Regions from separate parts of the Colwellia sp. BRX10-9 genome, predicted to be linked through region 4. Evidence: predicted binding sites of a transcription regulator. Region 4 holds the regulator's gene; each other region holds the start of a gene.

Region 1 (4,645 bases), on a different contig from region 4:
GTATGCTCAGTAAATATGGCGCAGTTCGCACCCGCAACGCTCGCCAAGAAATGGTTTATTGTTTACCAGCTGAACTAGGCGTTCCCACAGCGAAAAGCCCTTTACGCCAACTAGTGATAGATATTGAATACAATGAAGTCATGATTATTGTTAGAACAAGCCCCGGCGCTGCCCAGTTAATCGCTCGCTTACTTGATAGCTTAAGTAAAAGCGATGGAGTACTGGGTACGATTGCCGGTGATGATACTATTTTTATTGCCCCAACCCATGTTGGACAAATAAAAGAAACCATTGCTAAATTAGAGTTACTTTTTTCAAGAAACTTAAATTAAGCTGAGTTCGAAGACAGTGAGCCATAGTAACATCGCGATTTTACCGGTTTATTAAAGTGCCAACTTAGCTAAAAAATTCAAACTTGGTGCAAAAAAAGATGCGCCAGTTTCTGCTTGGGTATATTTAAGTAGATGATCAAAATGACCATGAGCATCACTTTGAATCATGGCTTTTAACATCATCTCAAATGGCTCAGGCGAGCGGCAATAAGAAACAAAAAACAAGCCCTGTAACTTCATATCACCATACGGCATACTTTGTCGTACTATTTCGATAGCGTTACCGTCTTCGTCTTTAAGGTTTACTCGCTTAGTATGCGCGGTCGCTGGTTTATTTTCATTGGAATATTCTTCATTATCCAGTTTTGTTCGTCCAAAAATATCTTCTTGGTCTTTAACCTTTAAGTTATCCCATAAGTTCAAGTTATGGCGATAACGTTGAATATGTAAATAACTGCCTGCTGCAAACTCTTCACTCTCTTCATTCGCAATTAGCGCAACTTTGCGGCGGTGTGAACCTTGTGGGTTTTCTGTGCCATCGACAAAACCCGTTAAATCACGACCATCAAGAAACCTAAAGGCACGCACTTGCTCAGCCAGTTCAACGCTGTTGGCTAATAAAGCACAAACCTTGGTACTAACAATATGATTAACGTCTGCACGGTCGCTTCTTATTTCGATATAAAGATCATAACTATCAGCCGGAGCTGCGCGATCATCACATTCAAGCGCGGAAAAAGGCTTTAAATTTTTAGGTCTTCCTTGTGGATACAACTCATCCCAATAGTTAGCACCGATAGCAATAACACCAGCTAAGTTAGATTCTGAAAAACGATCTGCGTAATGATCGAATAAGGCAGGTAATCGAGAAAGTGCGTGACGAACATGAGCATTTTTATCATCTAAAACATTAAACATCAGATAATAACCGTGCAAACTAGGTTCTGCGCAAATACCGAATTGTTCTCTTGCCATCAAAATTCCCAAAAATGTAATGTATATTAATATTTCAATTTTACACAGTTTCTTAAAATTCACAGTAAATCATTTACGATAATAAAATAAGATAAAACCGTGTTGCTTTTTACAGCTATGCCAACGCACTTTTATTAGTATGGGCGCAAGTACTGATAATTTCTGTGCAGCTAAAAGTATTAGCCTTTATCTTGTACATAAAAAAACAGCCCTGAGGCTGTTTTATGATTTATCTTGTTAATATAGATAACACTAGTTGGTATTAAGTAAACTCAGGGTAAGCTTCCATACCACAATCTGATTTATCCATACCTTGATACTCTTCTTCTTCAGTTACACGAATACCCATAACTTTCTTAAGTACATACCAGACCACAAAACTTGCACTAAATACCCAGACAAAGATGGTTGCTGCACCGATTAATTGTCCACTAAAGCTTGAAGCAGGGTTAGTAAGAGGAACAAGCAGTAAACCAAACAAACCAACGACACCATGTACTGAGATAGCACCGACTGGATCATCTATTTTCAGTTTATCTAAACCAACCACTGACAAGACAACGATGACACCAGCGACCATACCAAACAAGGTTGCTTGCAATGCCGTGGGTGTTGAAGGCTCAGCAGTAATAGCGACTAATCCCGCTAATGCCCCGTTTAATGTCATGGTTAAATCTGCTTTTTTAAATAGTAATTTCGCAAAAATTAACGCGGCGATAGCGCCACCAGCGGCCGCTGCATTGGTATTTAAAAAGACCATAGCAACTGAATGTGAACTGTTGATATCGGCAAGCTTTAAAACTGAACCACCGTTAAAGCCAAACCAACCCATCCATAAAATAAATGTGCCTAATGTCGCCATAGGTAAGTTAGCACCTGGAATGGCATTAATACGACCATCTGCTCCATATTTACCCTTACGTGCGCCAAGTAACAAGACACCCGCTAATGCTGCTGATGCACCTGCCATGTGGACAATACCCGAGCCAGCAAAATCAGAAAAGCCTAAGTCACCTAGGGTGTACAAACCAAAGACAGCATTACCGCCCCAAGTCCAGCTACCTTCAAGTGGATAAATAACGGCAGTTAACACAACGGTAAAAATAAGGAATGCCCATAATTTCATGCGTTCAGCGACGGCACCAGAAACAATCGACATCGCTGTTGCAACAAAGACCACTTGAAAGAAGAAATCAGACGCTTTGGAGTATATAGCTCCGCCATTAAAACCATCTTCACGGCCAGAAAATTCTTTTAATACCGCATCAGCATCGATTGTTTCGATGCCAGATAAGAAGAAACCACCACCGTACATAATTTCGTAACCGCAGGCCAAATACATCATGCAAGCAATAGCATAAAGCGCGACGTTTTTAGTCAAAATTTCTGTGGTATTTTTTGCACGCACTAAACCGGCTTCTAACATAGAGAAACCCGCGGCCATCCACATAACAAGAGCACCACATATCAAGAAATAGAAAGTGTCCATTGCATACTGTAATTGAAAAATATTTTGTTCCATGATTTACCCCTTAAATAGCTTCAACATCTTGCTCACCAGTACGAATACGTACAGCTTGCTGTAAGTCATAGACAAATATTTTACCATCGCCAATTTTACCTGTGTGCGCCGACTCGGTAATTGCTTTGACTAAGCGTTCAACAACATCATCATTGACAGCAATTTCAAGTTTCACTTTCGGTAAAAAGTCCACTTGATACTCAGCACCACGATACAGTTCGGTATGACCTTTTTGTCGTCCAAAACCTTTTACTTCACTGACGGTTAGTCCTTCAACACCAATTTCAGAAATTGCTTCTCTGACATCATCCAGTTTGAAAGGTTTTATTATTGCGTTAACCATTTTCATTATGTTTAGCCTTATTTATGATTTGTACATAACAATACAAATGTTATGCCAAAGACTAAAATACCTAATATTCATAAGGTTAAGATTAACAATAAAAAAAAGGCTATTTAAAAGCACTTCGTTGGTGCATGAAATTTTATCAATGACAGTAATTGGTGCATGATTTAATTAGCATGCAAGGAAGTCCCGTTTGTTAAATAAAACTATTAGCGGTGTTAGGCAAGGAAAGGTTAATTAGCAAGGATGGCAAAGACAGTTCTGCTATCTGAGAGGTTTATTACTCGGTGACAACTCATGATTAATGAGTGTATTAGCTGCGCAGACAAGGTAAGTGCAATAAAAATTGAGATGAGGTTAGCTCAGCAAAGAAAAGCTATTGCTAAATAGATCACTGCCCTCACCCACAGTTATTATATCAAAAGATATAGCGGTTAATAAAGCATAGAGGCACTTGGGTTAAGTACAGCAAGGATACTTAAACGTTCCATATCACAGAAGTCGCTGGCATCACGCAACAGCTCTTGTTGCACTGATAACGCATCGAGTTTTTCATCACTAATGACATCGGCTTGGCAATGACTTTTGCATTGGTGGTTCAGTGTCATTATTCGTTTAGCAATATAAAGTAACTTAGTTTCGTCGGTACTATGTTGAAACTCCTCTTCATCTTGATAACGTATAGGTTCAATCAAGCTGTAAGGAAGTTGCCATTGTTTTAATAATTCAGCGGTAATGTCAGCGTAGGAAAAACCCAGTGTTTGTAGTTGTTTAGTCCAAGGCAATTCATCTGAATTAATATGCTTACATTGTTCTACTTTTTCAGGCATAAATTGATGTATGACTAATTCGCCTAAATTATGCAGCAAACCTAAAATAAATAATCGTTCCGCATTAGGTACGTTTAGTTTAGTGCCTAAAAATTTAACCGTTAATGCACAGTCAACACTACGCTCCCAAAAGTCATCTAAATATTCGGGACTGGCTTTTAGTTTTCTAAAGGCATCAGTGGTAAAATAAGCAATAACTAAGTTGTAAACTTCGGTAATACCCAAGATTAAAACCGCTTTAGAAATAGTGTCTATTTTACCAGGATAGTTAAAAAAAGAGCTATTTGAGAGCTTTAAAATAGTCGCTGACAAGGCGGGATCAAGTAAAATGACATCCGCTATATCATCAATAGTTGATGATTCGTTATCAATTAACTCTTTAATGCGGATAAAAGAATCCGACAATACAAATATTTCACTCGCCTGTTCGGCGTATTCAACAGCATTCATAACAAAAATCCTAACAAGAAATATAGGGTTGTTTTTATATAAAAATAAAACACTCAGCAAATAAATTGAAAGCTAACACCCGCTGATGGCTCAGTTTTTCAATAATATACAAGGTATTAGCAATGACCTAAATTTTACTCAAGTATAGACACTATATTAATAATAAGTGACTTATTTTCAGAAAAAGTCT
Region 2 (4,645 bases), on a different contig from region 4:
ATCAGCTACAGATAATGAAAAAACAGCAAAATTAATTACTATTACTGTACGCAGCCCGCAAAACGATGATTATTTTTTTTCGGTATATAAGGCGAACTTCTAATGCTAATTCGTTTTAGGCAACCATATAGCACTGTAAAAAAAATTAAGGATGCTTCTTTGTTAAAAAGAGTACCTTTGAGAAGTACTAATTTTAAAGGTAAAGCTTCAAAAGGTTTTACCTTGATTGAACTTATCATTGCCATGGTATTACTGGGCATATTATCGGTAGGAGTAAGTAGCTTCTTACAGTTTGGTAGCCAGTTATATGCTGATGCTACTGCACGTGATCAAATATTATCGTCTGCTCGCTTTGCCATCGAAAGACTTAACAGAGAGCTTAGGGCCTCATTGCCTAATAGTGCACGAATAACTAATACTTGTTTAGAGTTTATGCCAATTAAAGCAAGCGCTGTATATGTTGATATACCTGTTTCTCCAGATTCAGCAAGTGATGAAATTACTATTGTACCCGCTTCAACTACTGTCAGTAGTGCCGATATTATAAACTTTAATGTCATTGTTTACCCGGTTGTGGCAAACGATGTTTACCTTAAATCAAATAAGAAGTTTTATCCTATTGATAGTGCAGCTTATTCAAGCGATCGTACTATTGACCCACATGTTTTAACCTTAGAATACTCAGTGCTTTTTGCTGAGGATTCCGCAACGAATCGGGTTTATTTTATTGATGATTCAGTGATGTATTGTATTGAAGGTAGTGGTGATAATAATAATTTAATAAGATACGATGTTACCGGGCATAGTAATGCAGGTGAACCACTTGGTTTAATTAACCGGGCTATAATGGCTGAGTTTTTAACAGATGATTCAGCATTTAGTACCGATGGCGCTAATTTACAACGTAATGCGATTGTATCTATTCGGCTACATTTTATGAGGTTATTTGAAGAAATTGTTTTTGATAATGAGATACAGGTGCCAAATGTTCCATAATCCAGTTCATCATTATAAATATGCTGCAAACCAAGTCAAAAGTAAGCAAGAAGGCAGTGCAATTGTTGTCGCTATTTTTGTTATTGTTGTCTTGGCATTACTGGGGGCGGGGCTAGTAAAAATACTATCCTCAAGTGCGGAATCTGTTGCCTATGAAGTTATAGGCACCCGTGCTTATGCGGCAGCACAGACAGGTGCTCAATGGCAGTTACTAGAAGTTTTTCCACACGATACTAATGTTAAAACGGCTTGCAAGAGCAATATTATTGTACCTGATTTTTCGAATGTTGAAGGCTTGTCTTCTTGTCAAGCAACAGTAACCTGTAAGGACGATGGTGTATTTGATGGTACAACATATTATGTGATTACCAGCGTTGGCCAATGTTCAATTGGAGGTGTTGTTACCTCTCGAACTGTTCAGATAGAGGCAAGAAGTTTATAACACTCTTATGGAAAACACTTAAATCAAGTGTGATTTAAGTGTTAGGTTTTTTTACAGTTAGCTTTGTTGATTATATTTTTACCTCACTATCCTATTGTTTTTTATTGCCTTTAATTGGTTGGCATGACTTATGCTCTATTGTTGGTTAAGTAGTAAACAAGTGTACTGATGTTCTTCATTAATTGAGGTTTATAATGATTAAGTTTTCTTTAAAATTTACCACGTTTATTTTTTTATTTTTATCTAATGTTGCCCACTCAGGGCTAATCAAATCTGAGCTCACTCAGGATAACTATGTCACTATTGGCGGCTTAGACTGGACTTGGGCGTCTGCTGAGAATGCGTCGTGGGCCAGTAATACTATTTATACGCCTGATTCAATTGACAGTCTTAATGGCTGGGATCGTAAAGGATGGAGACATGCTGAATCTTCTGAGTTATTAATATTTATAAATAATAGAGATATTGCAGACTTTAGTTACTTAAATGCTTCAAATGAACTTGTATACAAGAATTCATTTGTGTTTTGGAATACTGCTATTACAGAGGTATCTGATATAGATGTTGATGGTTTTAATGCAGGACTAATTGAGACCTACTTAGTGGGTGATAACAATACAAGTAGCTGGGCATATGAAACTTTTTACGTTCGCAATACCCCAGCTCAAGTACCTGAACCTACAACAATTATGATTTTTGCCATTGCTTTAATCGCATTATCCATGAGAAATCGTGTAATTCAATAGTTTCGAATTTGTAGCGTTTACGTGCAAACAGCCTCGTCAATGCGGGGCTTTTTATTGCCTTAAAATAATTATATAGACCTATATTAAGCTCGTTAAATTTATTTGAAAAGACGTGCCGATAAAAAATAGCTGGCTTTTAAGCCGAACATTCATCTTTATTCATTAGTCATAGTGAAATTTCATTCACCGATAAATATGATTAATTAGCATGGTTATTTCGTGGTAAAATGCTGAAATTTATTAAATAGGTTATCTAAAAAGATTGATTTGTAATTCGAAGCGAGTACAAAAATATTTTGTCATTTTATGGTAATAATTAGGGAACTATTGGTGTTGAATACAAGACTAAAGATTGGCGAAAGTGTAACTGCACCGCAAAAGTAAGTAACATAACCGATAAACGTAATTGTGCAATTGTAACATTTTGTCCAAATCGAGAAAATGTTACTGTGACTTTTTAACAAGAATGAGGGATTTAATACATTATTGATTAACAATTCCCTCAATTTTGGCTTAGTCATTAAAAATATGCTAAAAAAGTGATGTTTTTTATCATTCAAACAACACAAATTTGAAACACTCAGGTATGATTAGCCCATATAATATATTATTAACAAACTTGACAAAATGCTCATTGATTAACTCAATGCTTTGTTGAGAATAAAAGAGATTAATTCTCTTTTTATAACACTTTAGGATATTTAGATCTTATGTTTAAAAAATTACGCGGCATGTTTTCTAATGATTTATCAATAGATTTAGGAACGGCGAACACACTTATTTATGTAAAAGATCAAGGCATCGTTTTGAATGAGCCTTCGGTAGTTGCTATTCGCCAAGACCGCTCTGGTGGTTCAAAAAGTGTAGCCGCAGTAGGTTCTGCTGCAAAACAAATGCTGGGCAGAACGCCAGGTAATATTGAAGCTATTCGCCCAATGAAAGATGGTGTTATCGCTAACTTTTTTGTTACTGAAAAAATGCTGCAATACTTTATTAAACAAGTTCACAGTAATAATTTTTTACGCCCAAGTCCTCGTGTACTTGTTTGTGTTCCTTGCGGTTCTACTCAAGTTGAACGTCGCGCTATTCGTGAGTCTGCACTTGGTGCTGGCGCCCGTGAAGTTTATCTTATTGACGAACCAATGGCTGCGGCTATTGGTGCAGGTATGCCCGTTTCAGAAGCTACAGGTTCGATGGTAGTTGATATTGGTGGTGGTACCACTGAAGTCGGTATTATTTCATTGAACGGTGTGGTTTATTCTTCTTCTGTACGTATCGGTGGCGATAAGTTTGACGATGCCATTATCAATTACGTACGTCGTAATTTTGGTAGTTTAATTGGCGAAGCAACCGCTGAGCGTATTAAACATGAAATTGGTTCAGCCTACCCAGGTGAAGAAGTATTAGAAATTGAAGTACGTGGCCGTAACTTAGCTGAAGGTGTTCCTCGTAGTTTTACGTTGAACAGCAATGAAATATTAGAAGCACTACAAGAACCACTAACCGGCATTGTTAGTGCTATTATGGTTGCTTTAGAGCAAGCGCCACCAGAACTAGCCTCTGACATTTCAGAACGTGGTATGGTACTTACTGGTGGTGGCGCATTATTACGTGACTTGGATCGTTTATTAATGGAAGAAACTGGCATTCCTGTTGTCGTTGCTGATGATCCACTTACGTGTGTGGCTCTTGGTGGTGGTAAAGCGCTTGAGATGATTGATATGCACGGCGGCGATTTATTCTCTTATGAATAAGTAACCTTCCGTCTGTCGTTGTAGGGTAAATTTAGCGGGTAGAAGTACTTATTGACTGATGTCATCTTGTATCTATTACTTAAATTTACCTATGTAGCTTAACGATGACCATTCCCTAAATAAATTTTAGGTTTATATGAATCCAATATTTAAACATGGCCCTTCCCCTCAGCACCGACTCTTGTTGGTGCTGTTTTGTTCTGTGTCTTTAATTTTTTTCGATCACAAAATGAATAGCTTTGAAAATATTCGAGGTTATTTACAGTCTCTGGTCAGCCCCTTACAGTATTTAGCGACGACTCCTAAGCAAGTCATGACTTGGGCTGCCGAAAATATTGTTACGCGGCGACAACTACTCAGTGATAACCAGCAATATAAAGTTGAAGAATTGCGTTTTCATCAACAACTATTAGAACTTGAAATTATCAAGAAAGAAAATACGCGGTTGCGTTTATTACTGGCCTCGCCGATACGTGGTGAAGTAAAGAAAATGGTCGCTGAAATAATATCAGTCGACTCTGATCCGTATAGTCAGCAAGTCGTTATTAACCGTGGCAGTGATGATGGTGTCTTTGAAGGTCAACCTGTTATTGACGATGAAGGTATTGTTGGGCAAGTATTACATGTGGGTATTAATAGTAGTCGGGTTATTTTAATTACTGATGTCACTCACGCCGTACCTGTTAGAGTTAGTCGAAATGGTGTGC
Region 3 (4,645 bases), on a different contig from region 4:
AAATTTCTGTGCAAGGCATTATTATCACCAAGCTGTGGAAATATTTCAGAATGCCAATAATTATAATTGCCTTTACCCTGTAAATATTTTTGGGCATTAATCGGGGCGAGCCTAAATAAATACTGTATTAAATTGACTAAATTAGGTCTACCTACCTCTTCAAAGTTATCAGCGGTTAGTTGTACGGGCTGCTTTGTCACAGGGTGCTGTACGGTTAAAGAAATACTGCTGATCAAGCTAAAGTAGTATTTGCTGACATACTCAGTGATATGAGTAATACAGGCTTGTAAAATGGTTTCCAGTGCCGGCTGAAATTCAGCATGCTGATTTAAATAAATATCCTGGCTAATTTTTTTACTAGTATCTACGCCGCCACCGGTACGTCCTTGGTTTTTATGCGGACTCCTTTCAAAATCATGAATGAATCTTTTACAAAACTCTGGAGAAAGGGCGTTAGGGTATAGTTCTATAAAGTCAGTCATAGTTTGATAAGCTTCAATAAATATTGATAATGAAAATACCATAGCAATAGCTTATATTCTATTAACTTCGCTTGTACACTTCAACACAATGAAAAAGTATGTAAAATAAGCTCACTTAAAATCTGTGGAAAATATTTATGTTCAGTGAAAAATTAATGCCAAGATTTAGCGATACCGATGCGCTAGGCCATATAAATAATACCTTGTTACCTGTGTGGTTTGAAGGAGCGAGAGATCCGGTCTTTCGGTTTTTTATGCCTACATTAGATACAAAAAATTGGCAGTTAATTCTGGCTAAAATTGATGTGGAATTCCATGCTCAACTTTACTATGGTGAAGAAATTGAAATCCGCACCTATATAGGTCGTATAGGTGGGTCATCGTTTACTGTTTACCAAGAAGCGTGGCAAAAAAATAAAAAGTGCGCCTCAGGAACTGCCGTTATGGTTCACTTTTGTTTTGAAAATCAATCGTCTTTAAAAATACCTGAGCAGATAAAAATAGAAATGAAGGCTCACCTTTTTCCAGAAGAATAATGTCGGTTTAAAATAATCAAAAAATAAACTTAAAAATGCACTGAAACTCAAAGAAATTTTTTACTCACAGTGATAGAATAATTGCCACTTTTTAAAATTGCATCGATAAATTATTTTATGTTTGTCGATAACGTAAATCAGTAAATAAAATATTTACGCACAAAGATAGGATTTTTTCATGGCCGGTGTTAATAAAGTAATCATTTTAGGTAATTTAGGTAAAGACCCAGAAGTACGTTTTATGCCTAACGGTGGCGGCGTTGCTAATCTTACTATTGCAACTTCTGAAACCTGGAAAGATAAGCAAACTGGCGAGCAGAAAGAAAAAACAGAATGGCATCGTGTTGTTATGTTTGGAAAATTAGCTGAGATTGCTGGCGAATACCTTAAAAAAGGTTCGAAAGTATATATCGAAGGTTCATTACAAACGCGTAAGTGGGCAAACCAACAAGGCCAAGATCAGTACACCACTGAAATCGTTGTACAAGGCTTTAATGGCTCTATGCAAATGCTCGACTCACGTGGTCAAGGTTCTGGCGGTCAGTCAGCTGGCGGTTTCTCTGGTCAAGCTTCACAGCAGCAAGGTGGCTTTTCTGGGCAATCATCACAGCAGGCTCCGCAACAAGCACCACAGCAACAAGGTGGTTACTCTCAGCAAGCGCCACAACAAAGTCAACAACCTGCTTATGCACCAGCACAGCAACAAGGTGGCTTCAATGCACCACAGCAGCAAGGCGGTTATTCACAACAAGCACCACAGCAGCAAGGTGGTTTTGCAAATCAAGGACAACAAAAGCAATCAGCTCCTAAAGTTAACCCTCAAGAGCCAACGATTGATTTTGATGATGATATCCCGTTCTAGCGAACAATCAGTCTTAAAGTGCCAATTTAGTCACTAGAACTCAATCAAACCCAACGTAACTGTTGGGTTTTTTGTCTTTAGTCTAAAATTTTTATTATTGTTGTAGAAGCTAAATAAAGATCGAAACAAAAATCCCATGCAAGCTACTTATGCCGTTGAGTACAAATGTGCTTTTGTGAATGAAGATAGAAACAAATGTTGCAGTAAGCTTTATCTATTAAAAAAACACTCTAAATAAAGTTGGAACCTGTCTTCAACTGCCATAATTGAACCTTAATAATTATTCGAAAAACATCATGAAATAACTGTGTTAACGTCTCCTGTGTGCGCTAAGCGGAATAAAAATTTTGATATTGAGAGTGTTTGTCGAGGTCAACTAAGCACCCGTTAGTTGACCTAAGCAAGTTCGACAGCTAACTTAATAACCCTCAGCTTAGCGGACGTCCCCCAAATCGACTTTGATGCTAATTTCAGGATAAAAAAAGTAAAAATGATGCTATAGAGCGAGGACAATCTCTATGACTGCTGAAAGCTCAAAGCCGACTGTGGAGTTCAACCTTTAGATGTTAACTATGATACAAAAGTAATTGTTGATCGAATAAGAAATCAAAGTTCGCGTTATCAACATTCGAATTCACTAGCAACGGATAAAACTCTGTTAGTATGCATATATTGAATTCCACCATCTTGTTTTATGCTAATCTCATGAATATAGAAATAGATAAATTACTATAAAATCAATATCTTGATTTTATAGTAAGACCAATGAATGACATGTCAAACCAACTGATTACAAGTCAGTTGCTAGGTGGTAAATATGTGTTGAATATACTGGTATGTAGTGATGTTACGGTGTTGGAATACAACAATTAGCATCACTGAGTTTTAATCAATTACACTACTGAAACACTTGTTTTAAGTGGTTTCAGCATGAATGTTGTAGTGGTTTATATCAGGTTAAAGATGAAATTTAATCATCTAATAATATTTTTATACTAAAACTAGTTTTATTTACAGTTTGTTAATATTGTTCAATCGAAACAACTGGTTGACAAGTTGTTTTTTGTCAGATTATTTTACAGTGTTACTTAATTAAACACTGCATAAATTATCATAATATTGAAATTGTTTGATATTTTAATTTTGGTATGTTTTTTGCATAAAAGCAAGTATATTAATAAATTACTATTTAAACAATTACCTACCAAATCTAATGGAAAGGGATTAAAAAGGAAGCTCAAATGAAGTTTAAATTTTATAAGAATCTAATTATTAGTTTTATGTTGGTCTGTGGAATGCAAGCTAACGCGGGGTTGATAACTGGTGGTAACGAATGGTTAGAATTAGATATAACTAGTGGTAAGTCAAAGTTATATGTAGAAACCAATATCTTAACTCAGAGTCAGTATAAAGATTACGAATACGCGACTGCAACTCAAGTTAATGAGCTTTATTTAAGCATGACCGTCGGAGTATTTAACGCTTTAGACAATCAGGGTGGTTGGATGCAACTGAACGGTCTTACCGCACAGCAGAAGCAAGTTTATGATTGGTTCGCCGGAGGATACTCACAAAATCGGTCATTTGGCTTCACCGGAGTCACAACGTCAAAGTATAACCGTGGGTACATTAACGTGCGCAGCCCAAATACGACTGGCGCGTTTTGGGTCGGGCATATCGACTTAATGTATAATACTGTAAACGGCGTTAATACTGATAGGGGACATAACGATCGTCCAATTGGTGATAATATCAGTTTAGCGAATACCGCGGGGATCACACGAAACACAAAGACTGAGGACCAGGTGTGGATGCAGCACGCATTAGTTAAGAAAACTGATGTGCCGGAGCCAACCACACTCGCTATTTTTGCATTAGGAATGATTGGTTTAGCATCACGTCGATTTAAGAAACAATCCTAATAGAGTTTTTAATATTGATTCTAGAAAACATCAATTGTAATGATTGGTGTTTTTTTGTTTCTGATGATGGTAAATCAGATTGTTTCACCACTAAACCATCACCATAGGATTAAGTATTCTTTGCTAACCCTGATGAATAAAGACTTCAGGGTAACATTGTTAGCACTACTTTAAGCCAATTGGTAGATTTAGCTACAAAATACTCTCCTATCGAATGACCGCAATGGTGGCGGAGTTGCCAGTCATGGAATAAATTATTGGTTAGGGGAATCTATGCCCTCTGAAATGCTCATAGTTGACCTAACCACTTGAAAAGCTTAATGTCTGCTATACAACTATCAGAAATTGAATACTAAAAACGACTAAAGCAAATAACTAACAATATTAAATAAGAATAAAAATATGGATAATCAATTACCAAAACCTTTAATCATCACTATATCCCTCATTCAAGGGATCTTATTAACTCTGTTGTACCAAAGTGTCGAACATAAAATATGGCCTTCTACAGAGCCTATTTGGTTAATATCGTTAGTTACTGTTTCAATTAGCTTCCCTTTACTCACACTATTATCAATTACAAAAACTAATAGCAAAGCGACAGTAAAATATTTATTACCTTTTACTTTATTATTATCTGTTTTAGGTGCTTATGTTGGCTATCAACAAGAACCAATAGAATTTGTTAACAATGGCAGTGTTATCGGTATATTTTGTTTTACTGCTCTTATAGCTGCTTTTAAAGCGTTAATGTATATCCAACAATATCTAAGTCATGAAGAAATTAGTTACAGCTCACTTTTTAAATTATCATGGCGAAATTTTATTATATTCGGTGAATGT
Region 4 (4,645 bases):
GCATGTAATCCCAGTTTATTGCTAATGGTTAATGATTTATTATATTTTGGCATACAGTGACCGTTATTAAGTGCTTTGTATTTTAATATCGCGATGATGAGACTGAACATCTTCGCGTTCTTTTCTAAGATTGTTTGCTAATATTTCTGCAATATAAACCGATCGGTGTTTTCCACCCGTACAACCAATGGCGATAGTAATATAGCTGCGATTGTTTCTTTCTAAGTGGGGTAACCACGTCATCATAAAACTGTTAATTTGCCAGATAAATTTAGTGACAATCGGTTGGCTAGCAAGAAAGTCTCGCACGGGTTGATCTAAACCGGTAAAACCTTTTAAGTCTGTTTCCCAAAAAGGGTTAGGCAGAAAACGGGCATCAAAAACATAATCTGCGTCTTGTGGTACACCGTGTTTAAAGCCAAAAGATTCAAACACCACCACCATAGATGCCGAGGTTTTGCCTAAAATTCGCTCACGCACTAAATCAGATAATTGATGAGGTGATAACTGACTGGTATTAATATACAAACCCGCACGCGTGGAAATAGGCTCAAGCAGCTTTTTCTCTAAAGAGATGGCTTGGTCGAGTGGGATATTTTGTTTAATCAAAGGATGTAAACGACGCGTTTCACTAAAACGTCGAATAAGATCAGAGTCATCAGCATCTAAATACAGAATATCGAGTTTTACTGTTTTTGGTAGATAATCTAATATTTCTGAAACGTCATTAGGATCATTGGGTAAGTTACGTACATCTAAACTAACCGCTACCTTGTCGTAATCATTAATAACGGTATGTGCTAATGCAGGCAATAAATTCACCGGAATATTATCGACACAGTAGTAGCCTAAATCTTCGAGTACACGTAAGGCGACACTTTTACCTGACCCTGAGCGACCACTGACTATCAAGAGTTTCATTTGAGTTTTCCTGGATTATTATTAGATTTTATTAACGTTTAGCATGCTTTATTAAAGTAAAAAGCTCTTGCGAATTTTGGCATTTTCTTACTTGCTTTGCGAACTGTTTAGTACTAAATATTTGCGCAATACTTTGTAAGGTATCTAAATGTTGTTGGCAGTTTTCTTCGGGGACAAATAACGCAATAATAATATCGACAGCACGGTTGTCTATCGCATCAAATTCAACGGCTTGTTCACTGGTCAGCAATACAGCAATAACTTGTGACGTGTTAGTTAATCGACCATGAGGAATCGCAATGCCATTTCCTATGCCGGTAGAGCCAACTTTTTCACGCGCCATTAAGCTTTCGAATAATTGATGAGTATCAATATTATCGAATTTTTTTGCCGCAGTTTCGCTAATTATTTCAAGGAGTTTTTTTTTGCTTGTACCCTTAATCGCACACAGGGTGCAATCAAGGGTAAGGATATCTTGCAACTTCATTATACTACTTAGATTCTTTGGTGAGTGAACAGGCGATAAACAGCATTAATGCTGATTCGTTTTACCTTTGTACTTCAATATTTGCCGGTCAAGCTTAACAACAAGACTATCAATAGAGGCATACATGTCAGCATTTTCAGCTTTTGCATGTAAATCAGAGCCACTAACGTGAACAGTCGCTTCAGCAATTTGATTTGATTTTTCAACGGTGAGAACAACATGAACATTATTGATATGATCAAAATGTCGGCTTAATTTTGCCATCTTAGTCGTGACGTTTTCTCGTAAAGCTTCGGTAATGTCAACATGGTGGCCAGAAAGATTAATTTGCATAAGCTTAATTCCTCATCTTTTCGTTAAAGTAAACTTTTTCGTTGGTTAGAAGGTGGAATAGAAAGTGACTCTCGATATTTTGCTATGGTGCGTCGAGCTACATTTATCCCTTGATCGGCTAATAAATCAGCCATTTTACTATCACTAAGTGGTTTTGCTGGGATTTCGGCAGCAACAAATTTTTTGATTAATGCACGAATAGCTGTTGATGAGCATTCGCCACCGCTTTCGGTGCCAACATGGCTTGAGAAGAAAAACTTCAGTTCGAAAATTCCACGTGGCGTATGCATGTACTTTTGTGTCGTCACTCGTGAAATGGTTGATTCATGCATATCGACAGCTTCGGCAATATCATTTAAAACCATTGGACGCATGGCTTCATTACCATGTTCAAAAAAGCCAATTTGACGTTGCACAATACAGTTTGACACTTTTAATAAGGTATCATTACGGCTTTCTAAGCTTTTAATAAACCATTTAGCTTCTTGTAAATTTGAGCGAATAAATTGTGTGTCAGCTGTCGACTTCATCGAACGTGACATCGAAGCATATTGCTGATTCACCGAAAGTTTTGGCGCAGTATCAGGATTTAATTCAACCACCCAACGGCCATTTTTCTTTTCAACAGAAACATCAGGAATAACATACTGATCGTCACTCTTCATCACACTATCGCCGGGTCTAGGGTCAAGTGATTGAATAAGACGCACCACTTCGCGCAGTTGCTCTTCTTTTAGTCGAGTTTTACGCATTAATGTACGATAGTCTCGGCTACCCAGCAGATTAATATGGTCACGCAAAACTAACTTACTTTCTGCTAACCAAGGTGTAGCGGGGTCAAATTGATTAAGTTGAATGATTAAACATTCTGAAATAGAACGAGCAGCGACACCGACAGGATCAAAGAGGTTAATACGTTTTAGTACCACCTCAATTTCATCAAGCTCTACTCCTTCAATGGCAACACTTTCTAAAATGTCTTCACTAGATACCGTTAAGTAACCGGCGTCATCAACAGCATCAATAATTGCTGTCGCTATAGCGCGGTCTGTTTCGGTAAAAGGGCTTAATTCCATTTGCCAGCGCAAATGATCTTGAATGGAGTCTTGAGTCTCGCCTTGGTAAGTATAATCTTCTGAAGCTGGGCCTGAGCTTGAACTTGCTGCACCGGCCGTGTAGTTATCATCCCAAGTGGTATCCATGTTTAATTCTTCAGGGATATCGTTCTTGTCCATGGCTTCAGTGGTGGTGATTTCATCAATGGTAGGCGTAGCGTCTTCGCTACCATCAGAAGCAGGGGCTTCTTTAACATCACCAGTACCGGCAGTGTGAGCTTCTTCAAGGTTGTCAGTACTTTTATCTTCGGGATTATTTGAAGACTCATCCATTTCTAATAATGGATTACTTTCTAAGGCTTCCTGAATTTCTTGTTGAAGCTCTAACGTAGACAGTTGCAGCAATTTGATTGCTTGCTGCAATTGTGGCGTCATGGTTAATTGTTGTCCTATGCGGAGTTGTAGAGTAGGGCGCATTTAGGTCATTAACTTCCTATTATTTTTAATGGGATATTTTCGTTTTTTTCATACGAAGATACTATTCATTTACTGACTACTATAGCGTGAATTGTTCACCAAGGTATACATCTCTTACGTGTTGATTTGCAAGAATTTGATCTGCAGTACCTTCTGCAATAAGTTCACCATGACTAACAATATACGCATGTTCACATACATCGAGAGTTTCACGTACATTGTGATCAGTGATCAACACACCAATGCCACGTTCTTTTAAGTGTAGAATAATTTTTTTAATATCACCTACTGAAATTGGGTCAACACCAGCAAAAGGTTCATCTAATAAAATAAATTTTGGTTCAGCAGCTAATGCGCGAGCAATTTCTACTCGGCGGCGTTCACCACCAGATAAGCTCATGCCTAAATTATCTTTGATATGACCTATGTTGAATTCTTCAACAAGATGTTCTAATTTCTCTTCACGTTCAGCATCTGATAATTCTTTTCGTGTTTGTAAAATAGCCATAATATTGTCGTAAACACTGAGTTTTCGAAAAATAGAGGCTTCTTGTGGTAAATATCCGATGCCTTTTCTCGCACGCTCATGCATAGGCGCTAACGTCAGGTTTTCGTCATTTAAGATAATATCGCCACTATCACTTTCAACTAAACCCACAATCATATAAAAAGAAGTTGTTTTTCCGGCACCATTTGGGCCCAGTAAACCGACTATTTGTCCTGCTGAAACTTGCATACTGACATTTTTAACCACTTTTCTGCCTTTATAGGCTTTGGCAAGGCCTTTTGCCATTAGGGTGCTAGTGCTCATAAATTAATTTTTTCCTGAGTTTTCGCGTCTGTGGTTGTCGCTTTAATTTTTTCTTTCGGCTGAAAAATCGTTTTAGTGCGTTCGTTAGATTTACTTTCAGCATTGACATACTGAGTGGCAATATTGTAAGTAATTCTACTGCCACTAACCTCACTACCTTCTTGCTGTAATAACGCATTTCCTGAAATTATCACTAAATTATTTGCGGGCTCATATCTTATTTCGTCTGCTTGTAAGCTAAGAGGAGTGCCATCGGCTAAGGTTTGTTTAAAGGTTGCTGGCTTCCCTTTAGCGATATAGGTTTTTTCTTCACTGCCAGATTGAGTCAGCACTTGTACTAAATCAGCACGTATAACTAATGAACCTTGAGTGATCACCACGTTATCAATATAGCTGAATATTTTATTTTTAAGATCAACGGCTTGTCTTGAAGCGTTAATTTCAATCTTTTGTTTTATATCAAATTTTTCAGCGAAAGCTGACGAAAATAGCGGAGTTGATAACAATAAGCACAGTAGGCTATTTTTTAACAATTTCATAAATTGATTTCACATGTTTAGT

What was found. Region 4 encodes sigma-54, which starts transcription at its own class of promoters, with help from an activator protein. Its sites were predicted from a motif close to GTTGGCACGNNNNTNGNNT; they were not measured.
Region 1: the regulator sigma-54 is predicted to act here: its motif matches at 3,213-3,231, upstream of H4J69_RS03070 (P-II family nitrogen regulator).
Region 2: the regulator sigma-54 is predicted to act here: its motif matches at 1,556-1,574, upstream of H4J69_RS06590 (PEP-CTERM sorting domain-containing protein).
Region 3: the regulator sigma-54 is predicted to act here: its motif matches at 3,023-3,041, upstream of H4J69_RS20210 (PEP-CTERM sorting domain-containing protein).

Annotation. Positions count from the first base shown of each region.
Region 1 is NZ_JACGVV010000003.1:103,852-108,496, forward strand. It holds gene argR (transcriptional regulator ArgR) at 1-332, shown strand, start outside; gene H4J69_RS03060 (Dyp-type peroxidase) at 384-1,307, opposite strand; gene H4J69_RS03065 (ammonium transporter) at 1,570-2,829, opposite strand; gene H4J69_RS03070 (P-II family nitrogen regulator) at 2,840-3,178, opposite strand; gene H4J69_RS03075 (HDOD domain-containing protein) at 3,610-4,455, opposite strand.
Region 2 is NZ_JACGVV010000007.1:135,723-140,367, forward strand. It holds gene H4J69_RS06575 (type II secretion system protein) at 1-103, shown strand, start outside; gene H4J69_RS06580 (PilW family protein) at 178-996, shown strand; gene H4J69_RS06585 (MSHA biogenesis protein MshP) at 986-1,438, shown strand; gene H4J69_RS06590 (PEP-CTERM sorting domain-containing protein) at 1,633-2,184, shown strand; gene H4J69_RS06595 (rod shape-determining protein) at 2,895-3,938, shown strand; gene mreC (rod shape-determining protein MreC) at 4,075-4,645, shown strand, end outside.
Region 3 is NZ_JACGVV010000027.1:45,611-50,255, reverse strand. It holds gene H4J69_RS14750 (2OG-Fe(II) oxygenase) at 1-482, opposite strand, end outside; gene H4J69_RS14745 (thioesterase family protein) at 620-1,018, shown strand; gene ssb (single-stranded DNA-binding protein) at 1,197-1,880, shown strand; gene H4J69_RS20210 (PEP-CTERM sorting domain-containing protein) at 3,122-3,802, shown strand; gene H4J69_RS14730 (DUF4153 domain-containing protein) at 4,205-4,645, shown strand, end outside.
Region 4 is NZ_JACGVV010000005.1:164,236-168,880, forward strand. It holds gene H4J69_RS05015 (HPr family phosphocarrier protein) at 1-53, opposite strand, end outside; gene rapZ (RNase adapter RapZ) at 67-921, opposite strand; gene ptsN (PTS IIA-like nitrogen regulatory protein PtsN) at 953-1,408, opposite strand; gene hpf (ribosome hibernation promoting factor) at 1,454-1,741, opposite strand; gene H4J69_RS05035 (RNA polymerase factor sigma-54) at 1,765-3,273, opposite strand; gene lptB (LPS export ABC transporter ATP-binding protein) at 3,353-4,084, opposite strand; gene lptA (lipopolysaccharide transport periplasmic protein LptA) at 4,081-4,623, opposite strand; gene lptC (LPS export ABC transporter periplasmic protein LptC) at 4,604-4,645, opposite strand, start outside.